2 regions of the Acetobacter fabarum genome follow, and region 1 is predicted to be linked to the other one. Evidence: riboswitches for the same ligand, from Rfam matches in the RefSeq annotation. Region 1 holds a riboswitch; the other holds the start of a gene.
What was found. Region 1 has a riboswitch for cobalamin ahead of LKE65_RS00950 (DUF1636 domain-containing protein). Riboswitches for the same ligand answer to the same signal wherever they lie in the genome.
Positions count from the first base shown of each region.

Region 2: linked by a shared signal. The riboswitch ahead of LKE65_RS02785 (carbohydrate porin) and the one ahead of LKE65_RS00950 (DUF1636 domain-containing protein) in region 1 are both predicted to bind cobalamin.

Region 1 is NZ_JAKVNI010000001.1:184,894-189,092, forward strand. It holds gene cobN (cobaltochelatase subunit CobN) at 1-876, opposite strand, end outside; gene cobW (cobalamin biosynthesis protein CobW) at 891-1,943, opposite strand; gene LKE65_RS00950 (DUF1636 domain-containing protein) at 1,940-2,380, opposite strand; cobalamin riboswitch at 2,556-2,788, opposite strand; gene LKE65_RS00955 (MarR family winged helix-turn-helix transcriptional regulator) at 2,969-3,451, shown strand; gene LKE65_RS00960 (FUSC family protein) at 3,477-4,199, shown strand, end outside.
Region 2 is NZ_JAKVNI010000001.1:556,826-561,024, reverse strand. It holds gene gabT (4-aminobutyrate--2-oxoglutarate transaminase) at 1-524, opposite strand, end outside; gene LKE65_RS02790 (LysR substrate-binding domain-containing protein) at 699-1,649, opposite strand; cobalamin riboswitch at 1,816-2,038, shown strand; gene LKE65_RS02785 (carbohydrate porin) at 2,197-3,804, shown strand; gene LKE65_RS02780 (CbtB domain-containing protein) at 3,986-4,199, shown strand, end outside.

The DNA of each region.
Region 1 (4,199 bases):
ACACGCCGCATCCAGCGGGGAACTCCCCAGCCTCCCACGAGCGGAAAAACAGGTGGCATTCAACACCACATCGGGCTTTGTGCGGCGCAAATACTCAGCAACACCCTGCGCAACGCCGTGGTCCTTGAGGGATGTCACAAACAGCACCGCCACGGTGCAGCCCTGCCCGGCCAGCACCGTGGCCAGCCGTTCCACTCCCGCCATGTCCGATGCCTGAAGGTGCGCTCGGTAAAAAACCAGCACGGCCGAACAGACCGCCTGCTCACCGGCTGCCGGATACGTACGGTAAACACCCCATGTGGGCAGAGGCTCGGGCTGTGTGCCGTCATCCTCCCCATATCCGGCAAGGGCTGACATAAGCCGCAGGGCCGCGGCCATGTTATCCGGCCCACCTTGGGCAAAAAAGCCGTTCAGGCGTTGCCATTGGGCGGCCTGTACACAGTAGGACAGTTCGGCCAGACGGGTATCTTCCACCGTATTGCCTGCTGGCTGCCCAGCCCCACCGCACCCAGTATGACCGGGCAGAAACACAACGGGCACAGCCTGCTCGCGCGCCCACGCGGCCAGCTCCTCCACCCCGTAACGCCAGTAATCCAGCCCACCCAGCAGACGCACCACCACGCATCTGGCACCCTGCAGGGTACTTTCCACATACAGGTCGATCGACATGGGGTGCCGCAGGCGGGCCAGACTTGTCACCTGAACGGATGGTAAGCGGGCATGCACCTGCGCGCGCATCTGCTGTGCCGCGTGGCGCAGCCCCAGCAGATCGCTCTCTGTAAAGGATAGAACAACAATATCCGCACCGGGCAGGCCCAGGTCTTCGGCTGTATCCTGTTCATCCAGTGTCCGGTTTTCGCGGACCAGAAGGTGCATGCCCGTAAACTCCCTTACGCGGCCAGATGGCCCGCAAGAGCGGTGGCAATGGCCGTGGCGTCCAGCCCTTTCTGGCCAATGACCACAATACGGCCCGTACGATCCTCCCCAACACCGAGGGGACGGTCGAATTCATGCCGGAAGCGGCTGCCCACCCCCTGCACGGCCAGACGCATGGGTTTGCCTGCAACGCTTGCAAAGCCTTTCATGCGCAGCACGTCAAAGCTGCGGGCCGTGTTTTGCAAGGTGGTCAGGAACTCATCCACACTGTGCTGTTCTGGCACGGCTACCACAAAGCTTTCAAAATCATCATGTTCGTGCTCGCCATCTTCCGCATCGTGGTGGGATGGGCGGGCGGCAAGGTCGCTCTCGGCCGCAGCGCCAATACCCAGCAGCACGGCGGGGTCCACCTTGCCTTCCGTTGCCCGCACAATCTGCACAGGGCGGGGGGCATGGTCCCGAATATGCTGCTCCACTGCTGCCAGTTGGGCTGCATCCAGCAGGTCGGTCTTGTTCAGCACTACCAGATCGGCAGCGTTGATCTGGTCTTCAAACACCTCGGCCAGCGGGTTGTCATGGTCCAGCGAGGGGTCTTCGGCCCGCTGTGCTTCCACGGCCTGCGGATCATCCGCAAAGCGTCCGGCGGCTACAGCAGGGGCATCCACCACGGCCACAACGCCATCTACCGTCATGCGGTTACGCACCGTGGGCCAGCCAAACGCCTTGAGCAGGGGCTTGGGCAGAGCCAGCCCTGATGTTTCAATCACCACATGTTCGGGTGGGTCGGCCCGGTCCAGCAGGGCTTCCATGGTGGGCAGGAAGTCATCCGCGACAGTGCAGCACAAGCAGCCATTGGTCAGTTCGACAATGTCTTCCTCGCGGCAGCCTTCCACCCCGCAGCCGCGCAGGATTTCGCCATCAATACCGAGCGAGCCGAATTCGTTCACCACCACGGCAATACGGTGCCCCTGCGCCCGGCTGAGCAGGTGCCGCAGCAAGGTGGTTTTACCAGCGCCCAAAAAACCGGTGATAATGGTTACGGGCACGCGTGTCTTGGCAGCAGTCATGGTTCTTCCTGTTCGTTATAAAGCGTTGCGGGCACACGCCCCAGCACCATATCGGCCAGCGTTGCAGGGCGGCGCGATGGCATGACAGTCCCTTTGGCCGATGCCGCATACAGGCGGGCATAAGCCAGAATATCCTCAGCCTTTTCTGGCCCAAGGTGGCCCAGCAGCCATGTCCAGCGCTCGGGCATGGCTATGGCCGCGGTACACCCCCGGTCACACGCGGCCAGACAGGCCACCGGACGCAGCGTGGCGGAAGGGGCTACCCCGGCCAGATGCTCCGCATCCAGCAGAACCTGCAGGCGCTCGAGCAGTTGTTCACCCGGCGGGCAATCCATGGCAGGCCCCCCCCGCCTGCACGTAACGCAGACATGCAGCACGGGTGGCCCCGCCTGTGCTGAATGAGCAGAAGAGGATGGCAAAGAGTGTTCGGCGGTCATGCGTCTTTCCAACAGGCCGTTTTTCCACAACGTGGGGTTGTGGCAGGCATGGGGCAGTAACAACCAGCCCTCTGCCACGCATATGGCAAAGAAAACGCACCACCGGGTGCATCCGTGCCTGCCGGGCACCCCGCCAGCAAACAACGCCAGAACGCAACCATTCCCACAGGAACGGCCTTACAGACTTGTGATGGCAGGTCTCCTGGCTTGTACCCTGCCTGCACCAGCCATGAACTGACGCAAAGCACTGTTCCGCTGCCTTCCCGAGTCCTGAAAGAACCAGTGGCAACCCCGAACACGGCCGGGGCGGAACATGATGGGTACTTACAGTTGCGGGGGCAGCAACGGCCTTGCACCGGTCTTCCCTTTTCACCCCCGGTCAGGGGCACCATCAAGTGCGGGCATGATGTGCACAAAAGCCCTGCCGATTCAAGGCATGTCGCGCTGTGGCCAAGCATAGCTGCACGGCACGAACAGGCCGTTAAGGACCACCCAGTACCGTAGAGTGCGGAACATGATTGACCCACAAGGTGGGCTGGCCTAGTTTGCCTATATACTTTTTATCTCAACTATAATGACACTAAGTTAATGGACCGCATGACTGAGCAGCGCCACATGCCAGCACTGGACGAAACGTATTTTCCCGGCATGGCGCTGACCTTCCGGGTCATGCGGTTGGCAACGCTCTGGCGCACGCAACTGGACCGGGCTTTGCGCCCGCATGGTATGTCCCTTGCTGTCATGCGGCCCATGGCCTACCTGCGCATGTTGCCTGAAGGGGCGACCCAGCGTGACCTGGCCCAGACCATGAACATAGACTGCTCTGCACTGGTGCGCGTGCTTGACCTGCTGGAAAAACAAAAGCTGGTCACCCGTAAACCCGATGCGCAGGACCGCCGCGCAAAACGCCTGTTTTTGACAGATGCCGGGCGGGAACAATGCAGACTGTTCCATACGATTGCCGCTGAACTCGAGCAGACCATACGGCACTCGCTCCCTCCGGCTCAGGCCGATAGCCTGACGCAGACCCTCTCCTCCTTGCTCGAAGCGCACCATGCCCACACGCTCTGACCTGCTCACACTGCCCGGTTCGCTCATGCACTGGGCCAACCAGCGTTTTGCCCCCGCAGTTTTTGCCGATGATGCCCGCTGGAACGGCTTTACCGCCACAGCGGGCTATACCATGCGTGTGTTCCTTTCCATTGGCATTGCGCTTTTTCTGGCCTTTGTTTTTCAGCTCCAGTCCCCACTCAGTGCGGCCACAACGGTGCTGATTGTCTCCAACCCCACGGTTGGGGCCATGGTTTCCAAAAGTGTGTGGCGTCTTATTGGTACCCTGATTGGGGCCGCGATCAGCGTGGGGGTTATGGCTGTTTTTGTGCAGTCCCCCGTTCTCTACTTTGCGGTCCTGTCCGTTTTTGTCGGCCTTGCCTGTATGGTCGCCACGTTTTTGCGGTTTTTTCGTGCGTATGCGGCGGTGCTGACCGGCTATACGATTGTAATTATTGCAGCCCCTGCCTTTGCCAACCCCGATGGCATTTTTCTATCCGCCATGAGCCGCCTTTCTGTTGTGGCAACGGGCATTGTGGTTACGGCCTGCGTGTTCATGGTCACATCCGTGCGCAAACCCAGCACCGTGCTGCACAAGCTTGGTCAGGCGTTCCGGGAAACTGTTCTGCACGCCAGAACATTTCATAAAGCTGAAAGTGAACGCACAACCCCCGAAGCGCTTGATGCCTCCGTAACCAGCACGCTGGAAAAACAGGAACAGAAAACCCAGAGCACCAACGCAGCTTTTCGTGGGTTCAGCCAACCGATT
Region 2 (4,199 bases), 370 kb from region 1:
TGGTCGGGGAAGGGGACATGGTACACTTCGCCCGGCAGCGTGCCAAAAGGTGCCTTGTAGGGCAGTACCTTGCCGGTCATGGCCGAAGCCAGCAGCGTGCGGCCATGGAACCCGCCACAAAAGGCGATCACGCCATTACGGCCGGTAGCGGCACGGGCGATCTTGACCGCGTTTTCGGTTGCTTCCCCACCCGTGGTGAAGAAAATGGTCTTGGCCGGGCCGGAGAAGGGCGCGCGCGCGTTCAGCTTTTCGGCCAGTTCAATGTAGGATTCGTAAGCCGAAACCTGAAACGCCGTGTGTGTAAAGCGTTCGAGCTGCTTTGCCACCGCAGCCATCACCTTGGGGTGGCGGTGGCCCACGTTCAGCACGGCAATACCGCCTGCAAAGTCAACGTAGCGGCGGCCTTCCACATCCCACAGCTCCGCGTTTTCGGCCCGGTCGGCAAAAACGGGGGTGGAGGTGGAAACCCCGCGCGGCACGGCGTTGTTACGGCGGGCCAGCAGGTCTTTGTTGGTGGTGCTCATGTCAGGTTTGGCTCCGGTTGGCGGTCATATGGTCCGGCCCGTGTTTGGGGCGGGACAAACATGTTCGTTCCGTAAGTGGTTTTATTGCACGCGGGGAGGCGCTTTTTTGGTGCGTGGGTGGTGATGAAAAATCAACACCCGATCCTTCGGCGCCAGACCCGTTCTTCTGGCAGTTTATGCCGGAGGGGGCAGGGGGGTGTCCGCCTCCTGCGCAACCTGTTCCATCAGCCATGTGCGGAAGGTGCGCAGGGAGGGTTTTTCCCACATCTGTTCGGAGGCGCGCAGCACGTAGGCCCCCAGCGGTGTGGCCTTGAGTGGGGTTTGTGTGGGCTGCACGCGCACCAGCCGCCCGCTAAGCAGGTCATCACCAAGCAAAAACGGGTTGCCAAGGGCTATACCCTCCCCCGCGCGGGCGGCGGCCAACGTAATATGGGCCTGCCATAACCTGCCTGCGGTGGGAATGGTGGCGGCCTGAACCCCTTGTGCTGCAAACCAACGCCGCCATTCCGTATCGTCCTCCTCATGCAGCAGGGGGGCGTCCAGCAGGTCTTCGGTTGTGTGGGGCTGGCCGCCAAGGGCCTGAATGCACTGGGGAGATGCGACGGGAAAAACCGGCGGGCGGGCAATGGCCATATGCCGGATGGTGCGTGGTTCTGGCGTTGTGCTGCCATCGCGCACATAGCCGATCTGGGCATGGTTGGTGGATTCCACACCGCTGATGTGGAAGGCCGCACTGGCATCCACCGAGCGGAGCTGCACCTCCATGTGCGGGTGCAGTTTGCGAAAGGCGTAAAGCCGGGGCAGCAGCCAGTGGTAGGCAAACCCGTGCACGCAGGTCACGGTCAGGGGGGCGACGCGGTTGCGCATATCTGCCGTGGCCGTGGCCAAACCGTCCAGCAGGGGGGCTATGCGGTCGTAATAGGTCTGGCCTGCCTGGGTTAGCCCGCCAGTGGTCTTGTCGCGCAGGGTGATGCCCAGAGAGAGTTCAAGGTCGCGGATATGGCGGCTGATGGCGGCGTGGTCCACGCGCAGCTCCGTGGCCGCCCGCCGGATGCCACCCGTGCGGGCGAAGGCGACAAAGGCGTTCAGGGCGGACAGGGGGGGAATACGGTAGCGTGGGTCCATGGGTCTGGTGTGCTGGGTCATGTCCGGGGTGGCTGGCCCGCCATTGGAGGGTAAATGGCCCAAAAAGCAAGCGCCTGCCCCATGTTTGCCTCTGGCCATGTTGGGGCGGTATGGCGCGTGGGTGGGGTTTTTGCGTTGCAAATCGGTTAAAATATAGGCTATTGCGCAGTTCATTATAGCCAACGGTCCCGCGCAAGCGGAATAAAAGGGAATGCCGTATTCTCCCCCTGTGGGAGATCAGTCGGCGACTGCCCCCGCAACTGTAGGCGGAGAGTATCTGGCCCGAGCGGTGTTGTGCATCGCTGCCACTGGTTGCCCCGCAACCGGGAAGGTTGGGCCCGATGCGTTGATCCGCAAGTCAGGAGACCTGCCGTTGCCGCTCATGCCTTGATCGCCGGACGGGGGTGCCGGAGATGGATGCTCGACCATGCTACTTTATCCCTGACGGCCCTTTTTCCCATACGCGCATTTCATTCAACAGCACGCCCCGCTCCGGGGTGGGGAAAACAGGCTTGATTCCATGATTTTTTTACAAAAAACAGCCCGTATGCTCTGGCGTCTGGCGCTTTTGTGCCAGTCCGTAGGTGTTGCTGGTGTGCTTTTGCCCGCAGCCGCATTTGCGCAGAATGCGGAGACGCAGCTGGAGCAGGACCGCCGGCGTCTGGGCAATTCCGGCCCTCTGGTATCCGAGGTTGACCCTGCTACGGTGCGTGACAGCATGCGCGCGGCAGAAGCGGCTGCCTCCAGGAATGATGAAGACCACCCCGACCTGAGCGACCACCTGCTGGGCAATATGTGGGGCGCACGTGACTGGATGGCCCGCCACGGCATTACGCTCGACATTCAGGAAGTGGATGAACTGTGGGGCAATACCTCAGGCGGCACCGCATCGGCAGCCGATGGGGCAAATGGCTCGGGCACCGGCCCGGCCTATGACGGCATGACCATGCCAACCCTGACCGTGGACCTGGAAAAACTCATCGGCCTCAAGGGCGGTATTTTCAATATCAGCGCACTCCAGCTGCGCGGGCGCTCGATCTCGCAGGATCATCTGGGCGTGTTCAACCCCGCATCCGGGTTTGAGGCAGACCGCTCCACCCGCCTGTTCGAGCTGTGGTACCAGCAGTCCTTCCTTGGCGGCAAGCTCGACGTCAAGATCGGGCAGCAGGATCTGGATACCGAATTCCTGATCAGTGATTACGGCAGCCTTTACCTCAACTCCAACTTCGGCTGGCCCATGGCGCCATCGGTCAACCTGTATGGGGGTGGACCGTCCTGGCCGCTGGCATCCCCCGCCATCCGTATCCGCTACCGGCCCACGGACCAGTTTACCGTCATGTTTGCCGCAGCGGATGATAACCCGCCGGGCAACCGCTACAACTCCACCGCCATCCAGCAGGCCACAGGCTCGGATGCAGGGCAGACCAACGACCCGACCAGCCAGAATGCCAACAACAATGCCTCGGGCACCCAGTTCAACATGGGCACGGGGGCGCTGCTCATGACCGAGCTGCAATATGCCATCAACCCCCAGCCCGATGACATGTCCAAGGTCACCAAGGACCCCGGCCTGCCCGGTATTTACAAGCTGGGTGGTTTTTACGACACCGCCAAGTTTGCAGACTACCGCTACAACAAGAACGGGGGCTCGCTGGGAACAGCGGTGCTGAACGGCAGCACCAACCAGCGTGACCTGACCCCGCGCTGGGACCGTGGCAACTGGATGGTTTACGGCATTATCGACCAGATGATCTGGCGTCCCTCGCTCCAGTCTCCCCAGTCTGTGGGTGTGTTTGCCCGTGCCACGGGCAATGGTGGTGACCGCAACCTGATCAGCTTTGCCGTGGATGCGGGGATCAACCTCAAGGCCCCCTTCAAGGGGCGTGACAACGATACGGTGGGCGTGGGCTGGGGCATTGGCCGTGCCTCTTACGGGCAGCGCCAGTTTGACCGGGACTCCGGCACACACCGGCAGGGGAATGAAAACCATCTGGAAGTCACCTATCAGGCGCAGGTCATGCCCTGGTGGGTCATGCAGCCGGACTTCCAGTATGTCTGGAACCCTTCGGGCGGGATCCCCCTCTCGTGGGGGGATTCACCCAAACGGATCGGGAACGAGGCCATCTTCGGCCTCCACTCCAGTATTACTTTCTAATGACCCAGCAGGCAGGGGGAATGACGCAGGAGGATGGCGGACCGTCGGTTAAAACTCTTGCCGTGTGATGCCATAATTCTATGATGCACCCACGACAACCATGAGAGTACGCAGTTTTTTCTGACCGACCCGCACACGTTTTGCGTTGTGCCACCTTGCCAAGAAAGAAAAGGATAACACCATGAACACATCCGTTCATACAAATGCCCCCGCACTGGTGGCCGATGCGGGTATTCCCCTGCGTGAGATTCTGCCCTGGGGCGTGTTCGGCCTGATCATGGCAGCACTGCTGATTTACTTTGTGGGTGCGGAACAGGGTGCCACTTCCCTTATTTCTGGCCATTCCGTGCATGAATTCGTGCATGACGGCCGCCACCTTCTTGGCTTCCCCTGCC